Regions from separate parts of the Variovorax sp. OV084 genome, predicted to be linked through region 1. Evidence: predicted binding sites of a transcription regulator. Region 1 holds the regulator's gene; each other region holds the start of a gene.

Region 1 (4,995 bases):
CGTGATGGGGCTGCTGGGCCTGCGGCTGATCTGGTCGGCCGTGCGCGGCAACTGAGCCGACGCTACAACAGGCTCTCCGGCGTCAGCGGCGCCAGCAATTCGAGCATGGTCCGGTCCCAGAAGCCGGAGTCGGGCTCCTCGCTCAGCACGGTGAGCTTGCCGGCGTCGTCGCTGACCCATTCGATGCGCGACTCGTTGCTGCCCTCGGCAAAGCGCAGCCGGTAGGCGCCCTGCTGCTTGAGCACGTCGATGAGCTTGAGCGCCTGTTGCGCCATCTCGGGGCTGCGGATGAAGAGACCGATCTCGGTGTTGTGCGTCTCCGAGCGCGGATCGAAATTCATCGAGCCGACGAAAAGAATGCGCCGGTCGATCACCGCCGACTTGGCATGCAGCCTGCCTACCGAGGTGCCGAACAGGCCGAGCCGCACGCTGCGCCGGGTGCGCGTGGAGCTCAGTTCGTAGAGGTCGGCGCCGAGCTTGAGCATGTCGGGCCGGTAGCGGCGGTAGGCGGTGTGCACCAGCGGCTCGTCGGTGGCGGCCAGCGAATTGGTGACGACGCTGATCTTCACGTTGCGGCCGCGGATCTCGCGCATCACCTCCAGCCCCGAGGCGCCCGGAATGAGGTAGGGCGAGACGATGGTCACCTCGGAGCGCGCACGGCGCATCTGCTCGACCACGTTGTAGCGCACGCTGTCGACGTCCAGCAGCGGCACGCCGCCGTAGGACGTGGTCTTGCCGATCACGCGCTCGGGCGAATCGGCGTAGGCCTCTGCGGTGGCCCAGATCAGTCCGAGCTTGCCGGCGTTCAGGTCTTCCGCCATCGGGCTGTAGCCAAGCAGGTCGTTGGGCGCGGGCGGCGGCGGTGGTGGCGTGGTGTCGAGGCCGGTGGCGACGTCGAAGCGCTTCTGCAGCTCCTCGCGCGACAGGTCGCTGGCCACCACCGACTGGATCGGCCGCACGTAGATGCTGTTCCAGTACTGGTCGAACAGGCTGCCCAGCCGCGGGATCAGCGCGCCGGTGACGAAGGTGTCGAGGTCGAGGAAGTTCTCCCCCGCCGTGCGCCTGAAATACTGGTTGCCGATGTTGCGCCCGCCCGCCACCGCCATCGCGCCGTCGGCAATGAACAGCTTGTTGTGCATGCGGCGGTTGACGCGGCTGAAGTCGAAGAGCGACGCGCTGAAGCGCTTCAGCAGGCTGCCGCGCCCGGCCGGGAACGGGTTGAACAGGCGCAGCTCCACGTTGGGCGTGGCGGCCAGGCCGAGCAGCAGCTCGTCTTCGCCGGAGGTGTAGAGGTCGTCCATCAGCAGCCGCACGCGCACGCCGCGCTGGGCGGCGTCGCGCAGGGTGCGCATCAGGTAGCGGCCGGTCTCGTCGTTCTCGATCTGGTAGTACTGCACGTCGAGCGTGAGCTGCGCGCGGCGGGCCAGCTGGATACGGGTGTCGAAGGCGAAGTCGCCGCCGGGCATGAGGCGAAAGCCGCTCAGGTCGGGGTCGGGCTGGGAGGCCAGCGCGATCTTGCCGAGCGCGGTGTCGGCTGACACGGCCATGGCCTTGGTGGGCGGGCGCGGCGCCTCGTCGGGCAATGTGGCGCAGCCTGCGAACAGCAAGACCGCAGCCATGACGAAAACCCAATGCCCACAACGCGAAAGCGACGGCAGGCGACGGGTCATCGGTGGCTTTCTACAGGGCCTTGCGCAGGTTGGCGGGCGCGATGCGCAGCGCCTCGCGGTACTTGGCCACGGTGCGGCGCGCGCACTCGATGCCCTGCTCTTTCAGCATCTCGGAGATCTGGCTGTCCGACAGCGGCTTCTTGATGCTCTCGGAGCTGACGAACTGCTTGATCAGCGCGCGCACCGCGGTGCTCGACGCATTGCCGCCGGTTTCGGTGCCCAGCGCCGAGCCGAAGAAGTACTTGAGCTCGACCGTGCCGAAGGGCGTGGCCATGTACTTGGCGGTGGTCACGCGCGAGATGGTCGATTCGTGCAGGCCCAGTTCGTCGGCGATCTCGCGCAGCACCAGCGGGCGCATCGCGAGTTCGCCGTGCACGAAGTAGCTCTTCTGCCGCTCGACGATGGCGTTGCTCACGCGCAGGATGGTGTCGAAGCGCTGCTGGATGTTCTTGATGAACCAGCGCGCCTCCTGCAGCCGCTGCGACAGCGCCTGGCTGCCTTCGCCCTTGTGCGACTTGAGTGCGCCGGCATAGATGTCGTGCACGCGCAGGCGCGGCATCACCTCGGGGTTCAGCATGACGCGGAACTTCACATTGGTGCCGCGGCCCGTCTTGGTGACGATCACGTCGGGAATGACGATGTTGCGCTCGACGTCGACGAAGCGCCGACCCGGCTTGGGCTCGAGCCGCGCGATGATCTGCAGCGCCGAGCGCACCAGCTCCTCGTTGCTGCGGGTGAGCGTGGCCAGGCGCTTGAAGTCGCGGCGCGCGAGCAGCTCCATTGGCTGCTTGCAGATGGCGATGGCGGTCTTGCGGACCAGCTCTTCCTCGTCGGTCTCGTCCTCGCGGGCCAGGGCACGCAGCTGGATGCCCAGGCATTCGCCGAGGTCGCGAGCGCCGACGCCGGCGGGTTCCAGGCTTTGCAGCAGGCCGAGCGCCACCTGAAAGTGATGCACGAGGTCGTCGAACTGGTCGTTGTCGTCGCCGGCCAGGCCCGAGGCCAGTGCGGGCAGCGAGTCTTCCAGGTAGCCGTCGTCGTTGAGCGATTCGATGAGAAAGCGCAGCGCGGCGCTGTCGTTCTCGTTCAGGCGCAGGCTCAGGGCCTGGCGGTGCAGGAAGGACTGCAGCGACTCCTGGCTGCGCGCGAGTTCGGTGGCGTCGGCACGTTCGTCGTCGCCGAGGTTGTTCTGGCGCGCGGGCGCATCGCTGCCCCATTCGCTGTCGTCGGGCGCCATGTCGACGGTGCCGTCGCCTTCCCAGTCGGGCTCGCGCTCGGTGATCTCGGCAGCGGGGCCGTCGGTGTCGGCCGTGGTGGTGGTGCTGGTTTCGGTGGAAGCAGTGGACGCGCTGGCGGCGGGCGAAGCGAAGTCGCTTTCGCCGTCGCCGCTATCGCCGCCGTCGTCGCGCGGCACCGGGGCATCGGCCGTGTCGAGCCCGAATTCCTCGCGCGCCGCTTCTTCAGCCGTGCGCTCGAGGAACGGGTTCTCGTCGAGCATCTGCTCCACCTCCTGGCTCAGTTCGAGCGTGGAGAGTTGAAGCAGCCTGATCGACTGCTGCAGCTGTGGCGTCAACGCCAGATGCTGCGAGACGCGAAGGGATAGCCCTTGCTTCATGGGAACCGCTCCCGCCCTTACATGCGGAAGTGTTCGCCCAAGTACACCCTGCGTACTTCGGCGTTGTCGACGATCTCCGAGGGTGTGCCTTGTGCCAGCACATGCCCGTCGCTGATGATGAAAGCGTGATCGCAGATGCCCAGCGTTTCACGCACGTTGTGGTCGGTGATGAGCACGCCGATGCCGCGCTCTTTCAGGAAGCTGATGATCCGCTGGATCTCGATCACCGCGATCGGGTCGATGCCGGCGAAGGGCTCGTCCAGCAGGATGAAGCGCGGCTGCGTAGCCAGCGCACGCGCAATTTCGACGCGGCGGCGCTCGCCGCCCGACAGCGCGAGCGCGGGCGAATCGCGCAGGTGGTCGACGCGCAGGTCGGCCAGCAGCTCGGCCAGGCGCTCGTCCATGTGCTGCTTCGACAGCGGCGCCATCTTGCCGTTCTCGTCGGGCTCGCTCTGGAGCTCGAGCACGGCGCGCACGTTTTCCTCGACCGTGAGCTTGCGGAAGATCGAGGCTTCCTGCGGCAGGTAGCTCAGGCCCATGCGGGCGCGGCGATGGATCGGCATGTGGGCGATGGGCTCGCCGTCGATGCTGATGTCGCCCGCGTCGGCGCGCACCAGCCCCACGATCATGTAGAACGAGGTGGTCTTGCCCGCGCCGTTCGGCCCGAGCAACCCGACGACTTCGCCCTTCTGCACGTCGAGCGAGACGTCTTTCACGACCGTGCGGCTGCCGTAGCTCTTCTTCAGGCCGCGCGCGATCAGGCGGCTGCCCGGTGCGCCGTTGGCGTCCTGCGTTCCTGCGGTTTCGATCACTTGCGGGTTTCTCCCTGGTCACTGAGCGTGGTGCTCTGGCGCAGGCCCTTGCCGGGTGCGGGCGTGGGCGCCGGCGGCGCCGCCTTCGCGCCGGCCGGAGCTGAGGCACCGGCTGCCGGTGCGGTGGCGGCCTTGGGGGTCAGGATGGTCTTGACGCGCCCGCCCGGGGTGGACGCGTTGACGGCGGTGTTCGGCGGCACAGTGGAACCGTTGACCGTGTAGGTGTCGTTGCTCTGGTCGTAGACAATCAGCGCGCCCTGGCTCTCGTCGTTCGGCGTAGCGCCAAGCAGGCGGCGCATGGTGGCGTTGCGGATGAACTTGACGTTGTCGGCGCGGCTGTCGTACTCGATGACTTCCGACTCGCCCTCGATCCACTCGTCGGGCGCATTGCGTTTCTGCTTGTAGTAGGCCCGCTTGCCCGGTGCCGCCGTGACCACGCCGTACTGGTAGCCCTCGGGGTCCTGGCGTACATCCATGCGTGCGCCGCGGATGATGATCGTGCCCTTCGTAACGAGCACGTTACCGGTGAACACGCTGGTCTGCTTCAGGTCGTCGTAGCGCATCGAGTCCGACTCGATGTTCATCGGCTTGGTGCGGTCGGCGGTTTCGGCCAGTGCGCCCGAGGCAAGGCCGGCCAGCAACAGCGCGCCGGCGGCCAGGCGGCCGATGCGACGGAGGAAGGTAGTGGTGGGGTGAGAGTGCAATGTCATAGAGGCACGAAACTTGCTCGGCATTGTATGCGGCTGATTGCGTCAGCCCCGCACGCACAGATGAAAAAGCCCGCCGATGCGGGCTTGACTTTCTTCCTGGAACACCGCGGAACCGGCTCCGCCGGACCGCGATCCTGGGGGGTCAGCCCTTCTTCGCTTCGCCGATCAGATAGTTCACGACCTGAAGCACT
Region 2 (4,995 bases), on a different contig from region 1:
ACCCTGTGCTGCTCGGGATTGTTGCCAAGAGCGCGCTGCTCGCCACCTACGTGCGGCTGAGCGAGTAGCGCAGTACTGCTTTTTTACTTGGCGGGACGTACCGCCATCACCTCGATCTCGACCAGGTAGGCCGGGTTGGCGAGCGCCGCCACCTGCATTGCCGAACGCACCGGCAGTCGGGGCTGGGCGGTGGTGCCGAAGAACTGGGTGTAGCCCTCCATGAAGCCGGCGAAATCCATCTTGTTGTCCTTGGCCGGATCGCCGACGAGAAACACCTGCATCTTCACCACGTCGCCCATCGTCAGGCCCAGGCCTGTGAGGCTCTTCTCGATGGCTTTGAGCACGCCGACGGTCTGGCCCTTGGTGTCGCCGCCATAGGCCGCCGCGCTGTTCTTGGGCGCGGTCGCGTCCTGCAGCGGCGGCACCTGGCCCGAGAGGTAGACGTTGGTGAACGAGGATGGCACTTCCACCGCCGCCGAAATCGGGAAGCTGGAGTTCGGAATGCGGTGGCGAATGATTTCATCGGCCGCATGGGCGGCGCCGGTGCCGGCTGCGAGCAGTGCGGCGACGAGCGCCAGCTTCTTCGTGATGGAGGTCATGGTCATGCGTGTTGTCTCTCTGCTGGGGTGGATGAAGAAAGGATCTGCCAGGTATCGAAAGAAGAAGGCCGATCAAGGCCGCAGCTTCTTGACGCTCTCCGCCGCAATGGCGTCAGGATACTGGTTGCCGAAATGGGTACGCGCGTAGCCGACCACGGAAGCGATCTGCTCGTCGCTCAGCATCTTGCCAAAGGCGGGCATGCCTTTCTGCCCATTGATCACCACGTAGAGCGGGTACTCCGCGCTTGCGAGCCGCGGGTTCGAGGCGAGCGCCGGATAGGCGCCTGCGCCCTTCGCCCCTTGTCCCTGCGCCATGTGGCAGCCCTGGCAGGTCGCGCGGTAGATCGCCTCGCCCGAGCTCTCCTGGAATCGGGGGCCGACGGAAAAGACGGGCTCCGGCGACTGCGCGAAAGCAGCCTGGCCGGCCACCGAGGCCAGCGCGCCCAGCGAAAGGCCGAGCAGCGCGCGCTTGAAGGTCGTGATGTTGTTGTTCATGGTGGGTGTGTCCTTCACTCGGCTTTCACGCAACGGCGCGGGCATGCAGCCGCTGGATGGCGTCGAGCGACGAGAGCAGTGCGCCCTCCTGCCAGGCCGGAATGTAGGAAGCGTGCTCGCCAGCCAGCGCGATGCGGCCGTCGACCTGGCACAGGTTCTTGTAGTGCTTCTGGCGCGTCTCGTCGGTCCACATGCCGTAGCAGCCGTGCGTGCCGGGCACGCGGTGCCAGCCCACGGAAATGCCGTTGTCGAATTCGCTCGCGTACTGCGGATGCAGCTGCGTGCCGAACTCGACCGCGCGGCGCACGCGCTCCTCGGGCGCCATGGCGGTGAATTCGTAGGAGTTCGGGCCGTCGAACACGTAGGCGCCCAGCACCACCGACTTGCCCTTGGCGCCATAGCGCGTCGAGGGATACGAAATGCGCGAGATCGGCAGGTCTGTGTAGCTGATGCCGCCGTAGATGTGCTCGTCTTCTTCCCAGAAGCGGCGCTTGAACTGCAGGCCCACCTTCACCGAAGCGCCGTAAGGCACGGCGTTGATGGCCTCCTGCATTGCCGAGCCCACCTGGATGTCGATCTGGCTGAGCACCGACAGCGGAATGGTGCACAGGCACCAGTCGGCCTTGGCCTGCGTGACCGCGCCGCCCTTTGATGCATCGGTGTAGGTGACCGTCACGCCGCGGTCGTTCTGCTCGATCTTCGTGACCTTGGCGCCGTAGCGGATCAGGCTGCCCACTTCTTTCTGGAAGGCCTTGGCGATCATGTCCATGCCGCCCACGGGCTGGAAGATCGCGCTCTGGAATTCGTAGTCTTGCCCGCTGGCGATGTAACGCCAAAGATTCGATTGCAGCAGCTCGCTCATGTCGAGCGGCTTCGACGGTTTGGCCAACGGCATGAGGCCGCCGCCCGCATCGACTTCATAGCCGCGGCGGTCGCTGCTGACGGTGCCTTCGAGATAGCGGAACTGCGTGTCGAGCGCGCCCCAGCGGCGCAGGCCTTCGAGCAGTTTCTCCTTGTCTTCCTTCGTCAGCGCCGCGTCGAGGTTGCCCTGCGTCGTGGCCTTGCCGAGCAGCTCGGCGACGTAGCCCTGGTAGTCGGCCTGCACGTGGCGGTAGCGCTGCGGCTTGCCGCCGTAGGCCTTGCTCGAATGCACCAGCGCGTTGTAGTTGACCTGGACGAAGGGCTCCAGCGCCACGCCCAGCCGCTTGCAGTAGCCCAGCACTGCATGGTGGTGATAGGGAATGCGCCACGGCCCCGGATTGAAGTACTCGCCCTTGGCGAAGCCGCATTGCTGCACGGCGCCACCCAGCTCGGTGAAGGTGTCGCCGCCGCGCAGTGTCCAGCACCGGCCGCCCGCGCGATTGCTGAACTCGAGGACCTTGACCGAGTAGCCCGCGTTGCGCAGTTCGAGCGCGGCGGCCATGCCGGCCAGGCCTGCGCCAAGAACCAGCACCGACGCACCCTTCTTTGCACCATCGAGCTTCGGTGGTCCGCTGTAGTTGGATTCGGCGGCAAAGCCCAGCGAGGTCATCGCCTGGTACATCGCGCCGCCCCCTGCGGTCTTGCCGATGAGCGTAAGCAGGTCGCGCCGACTGAATAAAGTGTTGTTCTTCGTGGTCATTGACAGGCTATTGGAGTTTGAAAGGCAACTGGAAGGCAGCAGAATCCATGCCACGCCCAGGCACCGCCTGGGGGCCGCTTCCTTGGGAAACTACAATCGCCAACCATGCCCGCCTCCAGCCCTATCGATCAGATCGCCGAGCGTGTTGAACGACTGCTTGTGCGTCACGAAGAGGTGCAACGCACCAATGCGCTGCTGCAGGAGCAGGTCGATGCGCTCACGCGCGAACGCGACGCCCTGAAGTCGCGGCTCGTTGCGGCACGTACGCGCCTCGATGCCCTGCTCGAACGGTTGCCGGCTGAACCACCCTCCGAAGATTCCCCCGCATGAAGCAGATTGAAGTACAGATCATGGGCCAGAGCTATCTGCTCGGCTGCCCCGATGGCGGCGAGGCGCAGCTGCGCGAAGCCGTCGAACGCGTGGACGCAGCCATGTGCAAGATCCGCGATGCCGGAAAAGTCAAGGCCCGTGACCGCATCGCGGTGCTGGCTTCGCTGAACCTGGCGTTCGACCTCGCCGCGCAGCAGGCCGCTGTTGTCGCAGCGCCCGCGGCACCAGTTGCCACTTCGGCTGCAGACAGCGTCGAAACCGACGCGAAGGCCACGCAGCTCATCCAGAAACTCGATCAGGCCCTGGCTGGCGATGGACATTTACTCTGAATAAGGCTGGCACGAAGACGGACGAGGCGTAAAATCCAGTCCGTCTGCAGACTGTGTCGGGCTTAATATTTCCTTGTTCCAATGCTCTCCGGAGCCGGGCTTGGTACATCGCTCGACGGGCGTGATCATCTCGCGTCAGATGAACCCGAAGTCCTGCTGCCCTCGCCCACCTGAACCCTGGTTCAGGATGCGGGTCCGGCACATCACCTGCAGACACCTTTTCCTGCCACGGCCCCCTGCATCCACTGCTCGGGGCCGTTGCTTTTTCCAACCCCTCACTTCTCTTGCGTGACTTTCCCGTGAATATCGCTGCCCTGCTCGACCCCCTCCTGATCGCCGAACTCGCCGCTCTCGGCCTCGGCACCGGTTTTCTCGCGGGCCTGCTGGGCATCGGCGGCGGCATGCTGATGGTGCCGTTCATCACGATCATCATGGGCCATCGCGGCGTGCCGGCCGACCTCGCGGTGAAGATGGCCATCGCCACCTCGATGGCGACGATCATCTTCACCTCGGTGTCCAGCGTGCGCGCGCACCACCGGCGCGGCGCTGTGCGCTGGGACATCGTGCGGCGGCTCGCGCCCGGCATCGTCATCGGCAGCCTTGCTGGCAGCCTGGGCGTGTTCTCGCTGCTCAAGGGCACTGCGCTGGCCATCTTCTTCGCGCTGTTCGTGGGCTTCTCGGCCACGCAGATGTTCCTCGACAAGAAGCCCGCGCCCACACGGCAGATGCCGGGCACGGGCGGCCAGCTCGCGGCGGGCGGCGCGATCGGCTTCATCTCGGGCCTGGTGGGCGCGGGCGGTGGCTTCATCAGCGTGCCGTTCATGACGTGGTGCAACGTGTCCATTCACAACGCGGTGGCCACCAGCGCGGCGCTGGGCTTCCCGATCGCGGTGGCGAACGTGCTCGGCTATGCGGTCAGCGGCCAGTCGGTGCAAGGCCTGCCGGCTGGCTCCTTCGGCTACATCTGGCTGCCCGCGCTGGCCGTGATCGCGCTGTGCAGCGTGTTCACCGCACCGCTGGGCGCGAAGGCGGCGCACAGCCTGCCGGTGAAGAAGCTCAAGCGCGTGTTCGCGAGCATCCTTTACCTGCTCGCGGCCTACATGCTCTGGAAGGGCCTGCACGGCTGATCTGGCCGGGCAAAGCCCTTCGGGCCTGAGGTACGCCCCGTTGCGGTGCGCGAAGCCGCGCCGTATAAGGGTTTCATGAAAATCCTCATCGCCGTCGATGGCAGCGCCTACACCCGCAAGGCGCTCGACTACCTGCTTGCCAATCGCGCAATGTTCGTGGACGGGCACCAACTGGTGGTGGTGCACGTGTGCACCGGCATCTCGGGCCATGTCGCGCGCCACCTGAGCAAAGAATTGGTGACGGACTACTACGCCGAGGAAAACGCCAAGGTGCTCGACCCGGTGAAGGCGCTGTTCGCCGAGAGCGGCGTGAGCAACTACACGATCGACTCGCGCCACGGCCATGTGGCCGAGGAAATCCTCAAGTCGGCCGCGGCGGCACAAGCCGGGCTGATCGTGCTCGGCACCCATGGCCACGGCATCTTCGGCCGCGCGCTGATGGGCTCGGTCGCCACCAAGGTGGTCGCCGAAACCAACACGACGGTGATGCTGGT
Region 3 (4,995 bases), on a different contig from region 1:
GTAGCGGCCCAGGATGCGCTGGTTGATGGCGTCCACGCTGGTGTTGACGTAGCTCTTGTCGGCGATGGTCTCGGCCATCTTGTTCTTGTTCTGCAGGCCGGTGTCGATCCACTTGCCGGCCTCGAGGATGGCGGCGGTCACGGCGCGCGCGGTGTTCGGGTACTTCTTGGTGAACTCGGCCGTGGTGCCGAGCACCTTCTCGGGGTGGTCCTTCCAGATGTCCTGCGTGGTGATGGCCGTGATGCCGATGCCGTCCATGATCGCGCGCTGGCCCCAGGGTTCGCCCACGCAGTAGCCGTCCATGTTGCCCACGCGCATGTTGGCCACCATCTGCGGCGGCGGCACGGTGATGTTCTTCACGTCCTTGAACGGGTCGATGCCGGCGGAGGCGAGCCAGTAGTAGAGCCACATGGCGTGCGTGCCGGTGGGGAAGGTCTGCGCGAAGGTGTATTCGCGCTTCTCGCTGGCGATGAGCTTGGCGAGCGAGGCCGCATCGACCGCGCCCTTGTCCGAGAGCTTCTTCGACAGCGTGATGGCCTGGCCGTTGTTGTTGAGGGTCATGAGCACGGCCATGTCCTTCTTGGGGCCGCTGACGCCGAGGTGCACGCCGTAGACGAGGCCGTAGAGCACGTGCGCCATGTCGAGCTCGCCGTTGACCAGCTTGTCGCGCACGCCGGCCCAACTGGCTTCCTTGCTGGGCACGATCTTCACGCCGTACTTCTTGTCGATGCCGAGCACCGAGGCCATCACCACGCTGGCGCAGTCGGTCAGCGGGATGAAGCCGATCTTCACTTCTTCCTTCTCGGGCTTGTCCGAGCCCTGGGCCCAGACGGCGGCGCGCAGCGCCGGGTCGATGCCGACGGCGCCGATGGCAGCGGCTTGCAATACGCGGCGTCGGCTGAGGCGGGTTTTGAGCAGGTCGGTCATGGGGCGGGGCTCCGGTTGAAGACAAACAACAAACAAGAAAGACAAAAACGAAAAGGCGTCCGCACCGCGCAGGGGCTGCTCGAAAACGAGCCCTTGCGGGATGGGGACGCCTTTGTCCGGTTCGGTGGGAGACACCCGCCGTTGGGTGCCACCTGCCTGAAGACCCATTGAGGGGCCTACGAACTTATTGCTTGCAAGCGGTGTGCCAGCCTTCAGGTGCCATGAGCTGCTATCAAGAAAGTAGCGGGGTGCGGCCGCACAGCATGGGAGAGGGCCCGATCAGGCCGGGAAGCGCCGGATGGCACGGTTGTTGTGCACTGCACCAAGTTGAACGGTCCGGACCGCTTCAACGCGGCGGCGCGCGGTCGAGCATGGGCAGGTAGTCGGCCATTGCCAGCATCGACTCGGCCACGTCGACCAGCCGCCGTTTCTGGTTCATGGCGGTCTGGCGCAGCATCTTGTGCGCGTCTTCTTCGCTGAGTCGGCGGTGCGCCATCAGCAGGCCCTTGGCGCGTTCGACGATCTTGCGTTCGTTGAGCGAGGCGCGCACGGTTTCGAGCTCGTCGCTCATGGCCTGCAGGCGGTGCGACTGTTCCTGGACCATGTCGAGCACCGAGCGTTCGAGATGGCGGCCGAACTGCGCGGGAGCGGCCGACTGCGCGTCGGCGTCATCGAAGAACAGGGCACCGGCCTGCGGGGCCAGCGTGTCGAGCAGCTGCCGGTATTCCTGCAGCTCGCTGCGCGCCTGCACGGTTTTTCGCTCGCACAGCGCGCGCAGGTCGGCGGCCAGGCGGTCCTCGACGATCTTCATGGCGTCGATGCGGCGGGTGCAGCAGTCGAACCAGGCCTGGCTGAGCGGCACGTCAGCCGGCGTGGAGGCGGCGCCGCGCCGGCGGATGCGTTCGAGCTCGGCCACTTCGGCATCGGGCTGGCTGTTGCGCCACAGCGCGAGCACCGCCTCGCCGGAGAAATCGGTGAACACCTGGAAGCAGCGTTCCTGCGATTCGATCAGGTGCAGCCACTGCAGGCGCTGCGCCTCGTCGCTGCGGCCCAGCGCCAGCGCTGCGGAGCCGAAGGCGCGCTCCTGGCCGGCGAATTCCTTGCCCTGCATGAAGTTGAACATCGCGACCAGCAGGCGCGAGATCTCGGGGTCGGTGGCGCCGTCGGCCGCCTCGAACACCACCGACAGCAGGCCGGCGACGAGCTTGGCGAACGCGGCGGTGGATTGCGCCGGCTTCAGCTCGAGCGCATCGATGCGGCGGCGCAGGCCGGGCAGGGCGTCCAGCCCGGGGAGCACCCATGCGATGCGGCTGAACAGGCGCGCGCTGTTGCCGGTGCCCGCGCCGCGGTGGTTGTCGGCCTCGAGCTGGTCGAAGCCGGCGCGCACCTCTTGCTCCAGCGCGATGCATTCGGCGATCTGCGGGCCGCGCTGGTCGGCGAAGCGGGCGCCGCGAGAGGTGAGGAACATGTTCGACATGCCCCGCTCGCGCTGCAGCGCGTGGACGAGGCGGCCGATCAGGCTCACCAGTTCGCTGGTGCGGGCGAGTTGATCCAGCTCGTCGATTTCGCAGCGACGGGCAGCGATCAGAAAACTCAGTCCGGATTTCATGGTGGGAGGGCGCGGGGCTCTGGCATGGTCAACGCAACATCCGTGCCTCGGGGAGTGGAGAGCGCCGCCGTTTGCCCCTTCGCGGGTGCCGGGGGAGGGCGCCGCCTACACTCGGCGGCATGCTCTTGTTGGGAATCGAATCATCTTGCGATGAAACCGGCGTGGCGCTGGTCGAGTCGCACGGCGACGCGCTGCCGCTGCTGCTTTCGCACGCGCTGCACAGCCAGATCGCCATGCACCAGGCCTACGGCGGCGTGGTGCCCGAACTGGCCAGCCGCGACCACATTCGCCGCGTGCTGCCGCTGACCGAAGCCGTCATGGCCGAAGCCGGCCGCACGCTGGGCGAGATCGACGTGGTGGCCTACACGCGCGGGCCGGGCCTGGCGGGCGCGCTGCTGGTGGGCGCCGGCGTGGCCTGTGCGCTGGGCGTGGCGCTGGGTAAGCCGGTGCTGGGCGTGCATCACCTTGAAGGGCATCTGCTGTCGCCGTTCCTGAGCGCCGATCCGCCGGAGTTTCCGTTCGTCGCGCTGCTGGTGTCGGGCGGCCACACCCAGCTGATGCGGGTGGACGGCGTGGGCCGCTACGAGCTGCTCGGCGAAACCATCGACGACGCGGCCGGCGAGGCCTTCGACAAGAGCGCCAAGCTCATGGGCTTGCCGTACCCGGGTGGGCCGTGGCTCGCGAAGCTGGCCGAAGGCGGCAGTGCCACGGCCTTCAAGCTGCCGCGGCCGCTGCTGCACAGCGGCGATCTCGATTTTTCTTTTGCCGGCCTGAAGACGGCCGTGCTCACGCAGGCCAAGAAGCTCGGCGACCAGCTCGAAGCGAACAAGGCCGACTTGGCCGCGTCCACGCAGGCGGCCATCGTCGAGGTGCTGCTTAAGAAGTCGCTTGCCGCGCTCGACCAGACCGGGCTCAAGCGCTTGGTGGTGGCGGGAGGAGTGGGAGCCAACAGGAATCTGCGCGAACAGCTGAACGCTGCGTGCGCGAAGCGCAAGGTGCGCGTGCACTACCCGGAGCTGCACCTGTGCACCGACAACGGCGCGATGATCGCCATGGCTGCGGCAATGCGGCTGCAGTCAGGGCTGTCGCAGGCGAGCGAGCGCTATGCCTTCGACGTCAGGCCGCGATGGCCCATGGCTTCGCTACCGGAGACTGCGTAAGCAGTTGCTTTGATCGGCCGATTGCCGGCAGCGGCAGCACGTCCAGCACATTGCGCCACAGCTGGCGCCACTGCGGCCAGTCGTGGCCACCCTCGGTCGTGAAGACGCGCCCCGGCGGCAGGGCGTCGGCCAGCAGCTTGTGGTTGCTGGCAAAGCGGTCGTCGAGCCCGAAGCCCAGGTAGAGCGGCGGCAGGTTCTGCGACGGCTGGGCTTCCAGGTACTGCTGGAAGAAGGGCCAGAGCTTGCGGTCGGGCTCTTCGTCGGGCTGCGGCCCGGTAGGCGCCTGCCAGGTGCGCAGGCCGCCGGCCTTCTTGATCTCCGCGCCGAGCACCCGGCGTCCCAGGTAGGGCGCGAGCGCCACGATGCCGTCCACCGAGCCCGGCCGCGCCAGTTCGTGAATGAGCGCGCCGAAGCCGCCGATGGAAATGCCCACGAGCCAGATCGACTTGTAGCCCTTGGCGCGCTGCGGCTCGATGACCTCGGTGTGGAGGCGATCGCTCAGCGTCTGTTCGTAGTAGTAGGAAACATCCGCGTCCACCAGCAGGGAGTCGGCCGCCAGATGGCGTTCGCGCACGGCTGCGATGAACCCTTCGCGCTCGAACTCGTCGGGCTTCAGGTACGCCCCGGGCAGGAACACCAGGAGCGTGTCGGATTGTTCGTTGGGGTTGGCGGATTGAAGGTGCGTTTTCATGGTGCCTTTGGGGGCACCCGAACCGCACCGTAGCGAGTTCGGTGCGTTTACGAGACGCCCACGAAGAAGAAAGTTCTAAGAAAACGTCACATCATGTGACGTTATCTAGCGCTATTGTGAATAAGGTGCTCGTTTAAAGTCAAAACGAGGCCTTAACTAACATTTTCCTCTTGTGGGCATAGGCCAAATTAGTTGATTTGTAACTGAGTGGCCTGGCTCACGGGGACCAGCTTGCCGAGCTTCAGCGTGAGCACGCCGTTCTCGAGCTTTGCTTCGCTGGTGGCTACGTCGATGTCCTGCGGCAGCTCGTAGGCCGCCTTGAACTGGCGCTTGGCTTCGGCCTTGCTGTCGATGCGCAGCACGGCGCCTTCGATGCTGATCGCGAGGTCTTCGCGCGTGAAACCCGGCACGTCGAGCGAGAGGGTCCAGCTCTTGTCGTCCTGCTCGACCAGCGGCGAGCGGCGGGCACCGGCGAAGGCATCGTTCACGAAGCGTTCGAACGAGCGGTCATAGGCGCGGGGAGCGAAGCGGGCGGTGCGAAGGGTGGGGGCGAAAAACATGATGAAGAACTCCTGAATCAACACAATGGGGACAAGGAATGTGTGTCC
Region 4 (4,995 bases), on a different contig from region 1:
ACGGGTACACCGATTCGTTGGCCCAGCGCAGCCAGGGCCACGGGCGGTTCAGGTGGCGATGGCCATGGCCGAGGATGGTGGCGACGGCCAGCCACAGGTAGAGCATGCGCAGGGTGTCCATCAGCGGGCCGGCGGCCGGGCCCTTCGCGCCGGTGCGCAGCGCGATGAAGATGGCGATCACCGCGACCGCCAGCGCGAGCGACACGCGGCGCAGCCGCTCAAGCTCCTTCCACACGCCGGTGTCCACGCCCATCCAGTAGCCGTAGAGAAACATCGTGAAGTAGAGGCTGTGCAGGTGGAAGTCGCGCACCAGGTTGTGCGTGGGCGGAAAGCGCGAGGCCAGCAGCATCGTGAAGACGAGCAGCGGCACCACAGGCAGCAACAGCAGCTTCCAGCCACGCAGGCCGTTGAAGCCGCGGCGCAGCCACTGGCCGGCGGCGGAGTTCCACAGCGGCAGCGTCAGCGCGACCAGCGCCGTGTAGGTAAAGAGGTAGGGCAGGTACCAGAGATGGTTCCAGGTGATGCCGAACTCCGCGCCATCGAAGGCCCGCTTCGGCCACGGCTCGGCCATCGACAGGTAGCGCAGCAGGAAGGCACCGAAGCCCGGCGCGACCAGCCCGTTGGCCACGCCCTGCGCATAGGCCTGGTAGGGCACGATCACCGCCATGCCGAAGGCCAGCGGCAGCATCAGCCGAAGGCCCCGGCTGCGCAACAGGCCCCAGGTGCCCTGGCCCCGGCTGAGGAAGCCGAGCGATACGCCGGAGATCAGGAAGACGAGATCCATGCGCCAGAGGTTCAGGATGCGCATCGGCCACTGCAGCCATTCGGCTGCATGCGGGCTCTTGAGGTGCCAGGGCCAGTCGGCCACGTAGTACATGCCCACGTGATAGAGGATGACGAACAGGAAGGCCAGCGCGCGCAGGGCGTCGATGTCGTGGCGGCGATGGTCGGGCGGGAGGTTTTGGGTGGTCATCTGAACTCCTCGAAGCTGGGAGCCGCAATGCTCGGCCCCGTGGCTCCTGCGCGGCACACCTGGGGGATGGATCGCCCGCGCTCTGTGACGAGCGGTGGCCCTGAGGGACGAAACTGGACGAAATTCGCCGCCCCAAGGCCCGTTTTCGGGAGAATCCCGGCCATGGGAGACCCCCGCAAGAACCTGTACGAGCGCTACGAGCCAGTCCGCCGCTACGTGGAGGTGGTGTTCTGGATCGTTCTGATGACGTTGCAGGCCGTGTTCAGCACGATGGTGGCGATCGTCGACGTGCGCACGCGCGCCGTGCCACGTGCCAACTGGGAGGTTGCGACCTGGGAGGGTTCGAGCCACCTGGTGCTGTTGCTGCTGGTTCCGGCGCTGGTTGCCGTCGAGCGCCGGTTGTCGCCGCTGGTGCGCACCCACGTGCTGCGCTTCGTGGCCTGGCATGCAGTGGCCAGCGTGGTCTTCAGCGTGATCCACGTGGTGGGCATGTTCGGGCTGCGGGCGCTGGTCTATGCCATGGCCGGCGAGCGCTACGACTTCGGCGGCTGGGTCAGCCAGTGGGGCTACGAGTACCTGAAGGACGTGCGGGTGTATGCGAGCATCGTCTTCGGCATCTGGGCGTACCGGCTGTTCATGCTGCGGCTGCAGGGCGAGGCGCGGGTGCTCGATGCGCCCGAAGCACCGGCGGAGCCGGAGCCCGTCGAACCCGAAACCCCGCAGCCTGCGCGCCCCGAGCGCTTTCTGGTGCGCAAGCTGCGTCGCGAATTCCTCATCGCCGCCACCGACATCGACTGGCTCCAGGCCGAGGGCAACTACGTCGGCCTGCACGTCAACGGCCACGACTACCTGCTGCGCGCCACGCTGACCGACTTCCTGACCCAGCTCGACCCCGCCCGCTTCGTGCGCGTGCACCGCAGCCACGCCGTGAACCTGGGGCGTATCAAGGAAATCGAGCCGCTGGATGGCGGCGACGCCCGGCTGCACATGCACGACGGCACCACCGTGCCCTGCAGCCGCCGCTACCGGGACGCACTGCGCGCCGGGGCGGGCTGATCCGGTGCATCGCGGGCTGAGTAAAGCCCGCTATTGGTTCGCAACGCACCATTGAAGAGCCTTAGGCACCATTTTTGCTTCATTGGCCCGCCGCTCCGGGTGATTCGGGTGCGGCGCACCAATTCAAACCAAAAATCAGCAAGAAGCTCCAATGGACGCACTCAAACAGGGCGCAGACGCGCTGTTCATCCTTCTCGGCGCCATCATGGTCCTGGCCATGCACGCCGGTTTTGCTTTTCTCGAACTGGGGACAGTGCGCAAGAAGAACCAGGTCAATGCGCTGGTGAAGATCCTGGTCGACTTCTCGGTCTCGACCATCGTGTATTTCCTGGTGGGCTATGGCGTGGCCTACGGCACGCATTTCTTCGTGAGCGCCACCGAACTGTCGGCAAGAAGCGGCTACGAGCTGGTGAAGTTCTTCTTTTTGCTCACCTTCGCGGCGGCCATCCCGGCCATCATTTCGGGCGGCATTGCCGAGCGCGCCAAGTTCTGGCCGCAGCTGATCGCCACGGCGGTGATCGTCGGCTTCGTCTACCCGCTGTACGAGGGCATCGCCTGGAACAAGCACTTCGGCATCCAGGGCTGGATTGCCTCGCTCACCGGCCATGAGTTTCATGACTTCGCGGGCTCGGTGGTAGTGCACGCGGTGGGCGGCTGGCTGGCGCTGCCGGCGGTGCTGCTGCTGGGCGCGCGGCGCAACCGCTACCGGGGCGACGGCTCGCTGAGCGCGCATCCGCCGTCGAACATTCCGTTCCTGGCGCTGGGCGCGTGGGTGCTGTGCGTAGGCTGGTTCGGCTTCAACGTGATGAGCGCGCAGAGCATCGACAAGATTTCGGGCCTGGTGGCCGTCAACTCGCTGATGGCAATGGTCGGCGGCACGCTGGTGGCGCTGGCCATGGGCAAGAACGACCCGGGCTTCGTCTACAACGGCCCGCTCGCGGGGCTCGTGGCCGTGTGCGCCGGCTCCGACCTGATGCACCCGCTGGGCGCGCTGGTGGTGGGCGGCGTGGCGGGCGCCATCTTCGTCAAGATGTTCACGCTCACGCAGAACAAATGGAAGATCGACGACGTGCTCGGTGTGTGGCCGCTGCACGGCCTGTGCGGCACCTGGGGCGGTATCGCAGCGGGCATCTTCGGCACGCAGGCGCTGGGCGGCATCGGCGGTGTGAACGTGTGGGCGCAGCTCATCGGCACCGTCATCGGCGTGGCATGGGCGGGGCTGGCGGGCGCGGCGGTGTACGGCGCGCTGAAGGCCTCGCTGGGGCTGCGGCTGTCGCAGGAGGAGGAGTACGACGGCGCCGATCTGTCGATTCACCACATCTCGGCCACGCCGGAGCGCGAGGTCAACTGGTAGTCACCAGTGCGGCAGGGCGGGTCTGTGTTTGCTTCGCGCAGGGCCGCTCAGCACGAACGCGCGCCCTGTAGCAAACTTGCCGGACCGCTTCGTTCCATTTTCTGACGCCCATGACCCAATCTCCCCCCGCCCTCGAAGTCCTCCCCCGCGACCTCTCCGCCTACCGCAAGGGCAACACCGGCGTCGACTACGTGCACCGCTTCGAGTCCGGCAAGCCCGGCCCGCACGTGCTGATCAACGCGCTGACGCACGGCAACGAGATCTGCGGCATGACGGCGGCCACGCACCTGCTCGACAACGACGTGCGCCCGAAGATCGGCACCCTCACCGTGAGCTTTGCCAACGTGGCAGCGTACGAGTCCTTCAACGAAGCTCTGCCCTTCGACAGCCGCCAGCTCGTGCACAACCTCAACCGCATCTGGTCACCCGAGTGGCTCGATGGCACTGAAGACAGCCCCGAGCTGAGCCGTGCGCGCATCTTGCGTCCGGTGGTGGACGCGGCCGACCACATCCTCGACATCCATTCGACCAGCCAGCCCGTCGTGCCGTTCTGGGTGTACCCGGCTTTCGAGCGCAATGCCAAGGTCGCGCTGGCCATCGGCCGCCCGTCGGTGCACCTCGTGATGCCCGACGGCCTGGGCTCGGGCACGCCGCTGATCCAGTACGGCAGCCACGGCGGCCCGGACGGCAAGGGCGTGGCGATGGTGGTCGAGTGCGGCCAGCACTTCTTGCGCTCCGCCTCGGAACTGGCCACAGCCGTCACCTACGACTTCCTTGCGTACTTCGGCCTTGTCGACAAGGACCCGGCCACGCCGCCGCCCGAACCGCAGCGGCGCTTTCAGCTGCTGCAGACGTATGTCATCAAGTCGGCGGACTTTGCGTTCGTGCGGCCGCTGATCGGCTTCGAGACCTTTGCGAAGGGCGAGTTGATCGCGACAAACGGCGACGAGGAAATCCGCGCGCTGTGCGACGACTGCACGATCTTCATGCCGGCGCAGCGCGCGATCGTGGGGCGCGAGGCTGTGTATCTGACCAAGCCGATTTGAGGCTGAGCCGGTCTCCTGTCTACCTCAGGCCGTGACGAACAACGCCGGGTCCACCATCGCCCGGTTCAGCATCACGGACCAATGCAGGTGCGGCCCAGTCACCCGGCCGGTCGCACCCACGGCGGCCAGCGGCTCGCCGGTCTTCAGCACGTCGCCGACTTTCACATCGACCCGGCTCAGATGGCAGTACATCGTGAGCAAGCCGCCACCATGGTCGAGCCAAACGGTACCGCCGTTGAAGAAATAGTCCCCTGTGTCGATCACCTTGCCGGGTAGCGGCGCCAGCACCGGCGTGCCTGTGCCCGCCGCGATGTCCATCCCGCTGTGCGGATTGCGCGACTGGCCGTTGAACACTCGGCGCAGGCCGAACGAACTTGAGCGGCGGCCCGGCACGGGCACGCGCATCTGCAGTGACGCATCCGCCCGCATGTCCGTGAGCGTGGCCATCACGGTGGCCTGGTGGTCGCGTTCGCGCTCGTAGCGGGCCTGGTCCTCGGGCGACAGGTCGACCGTGCGGGGCGCCACCGTCAGGCGTTGTTCGCGGTATTGCTTCGGAGCCACCGTGT

What was found. Region 1 encodes sigma-54, which starts transcription at its own class of promoters, with help from an activator protein. Its sites were predicted from a motif close to TGGCANGNAANCTGCTTT; they were not measured.
Region 2: the regulator sigma-54 is predicted to act here: its motif matches at 2,751-2,768, upstream of BMW87_RS02070 (flavin monoamine oxidase family protein).
Region 3: the regulator sigma-54 is predicted to act here: its motif matches at 2,567-2,584, upstream of BMW87_RS26350 (nitrate regulatory protein).
Region 4: the regulator sigma-54 is predicted to act here: its motif matches at 2,093-2,110, upstream of BMW87_RS22425 (ammonium transporter).

What each region holds. Positions count from the first base shown of each region.
Region 1 covers NZ_FOII01000004.1:360,249-365,243, reverse strand. Annotated here, with positions in the region: gene BMW87_RS14440 (LysE family translocator) at 1-55, shown strand, start outside; gene BMW87_RS14435 (phospholipase D family protein) at 63-1,670, opposite strand; gene rpoN (RNA polymerase factor sigma-54) at 1,681-3,282, opposite strand; gene lptB (LPS export ABC transporter ATP-binding protein) at 3,300-4,094, opposite strand; gene lptA (lipopolysaccharide transport periplasmic protein LptA) at 4,091-4,804, opposite strand; gene BMW87_RS14415 (thiol:disulfide interchange protein DsbA/DsbL) at 4,947-4,995, opposite strand, start outside.
Region 2 covers NZ_FOII01000001.1:412,830-417,824, reverse strand. Annotated here, with positions in the region: gene BMW87_RS02085 (ClcB-like voltage-gated chloride channel protein) at 1-68, shown strand, start outside; gene BMW87_RS02080 (RidA family protein) at 84-605, opposite strand; gene BMW87_RS02075 (c-type cytochrome) at 672-1,094, opposite strand; gene BMW87_RS02070 (flavin monoamine oxidase family protein) at 1,120-2,715, opposite strand; gene BMW87_RS02065 (hypothetical protein) at 2,821-3,045, shown strand; gene BMW87_RS02060 (cell division protein ZapA) at 3,042-3,374, shown strand; gene BMW87_RS02055 (sulfite exporter TauE/SafE family protein) at 3,680-4,501, shown strand; gene BMW87_RS02050 (universal stress protein) at 4,577-4,995, shown strand, end outside.
Region 3 covers NZ_FOII01000014.1:71,329-76,323, forward strand. Annotated here, with positions in the region: gene BMW87_RS26345 (CmpA/NrtA family ABC transporter substrate-binding protein) at 1-927, opposite strand, end outside; gene BMW87_RS26350 (nitrate regulatory protein) at 1,274-2,536, opposite strand; gene tsaD (tRNA (adenosine(37)-N6)-threonylcarbamoyltransferase complex transferase subunit TsaD) at 2,656-3,696, shown strand; gene BMW87_RS26360 (alpha/beta hydrolase-fold protein) at 3,653-4,387, opposite strand; gene BMW87_RS26365 (Hsp20/alpha crystallin family protein) at 4,576-4,947, opposite strand.
Region 4 covers NZ_FOII01000010.1:12,646-17,640, reverse strand. Annotated here, with positions in the region: gene BMW87_RS22435 (acyltransferase family protein) at 1-973, opposite strand, end outside; gene BMW87_RS22430 (LytTR family DNA-binding domain-containing protein) at 1,136-2,029, shown strand; gene BMW87_RS22425 (ammonium transporter) at 2,181-3,383, shown strand; gene BMW87_RS22420 (M14 family metallopeptidase) at 3,494-4,429, shown strand; gene BMW87_RS22415 (M23 family metallopeptidase) at 4,454-4,995, opposite strand, start outside.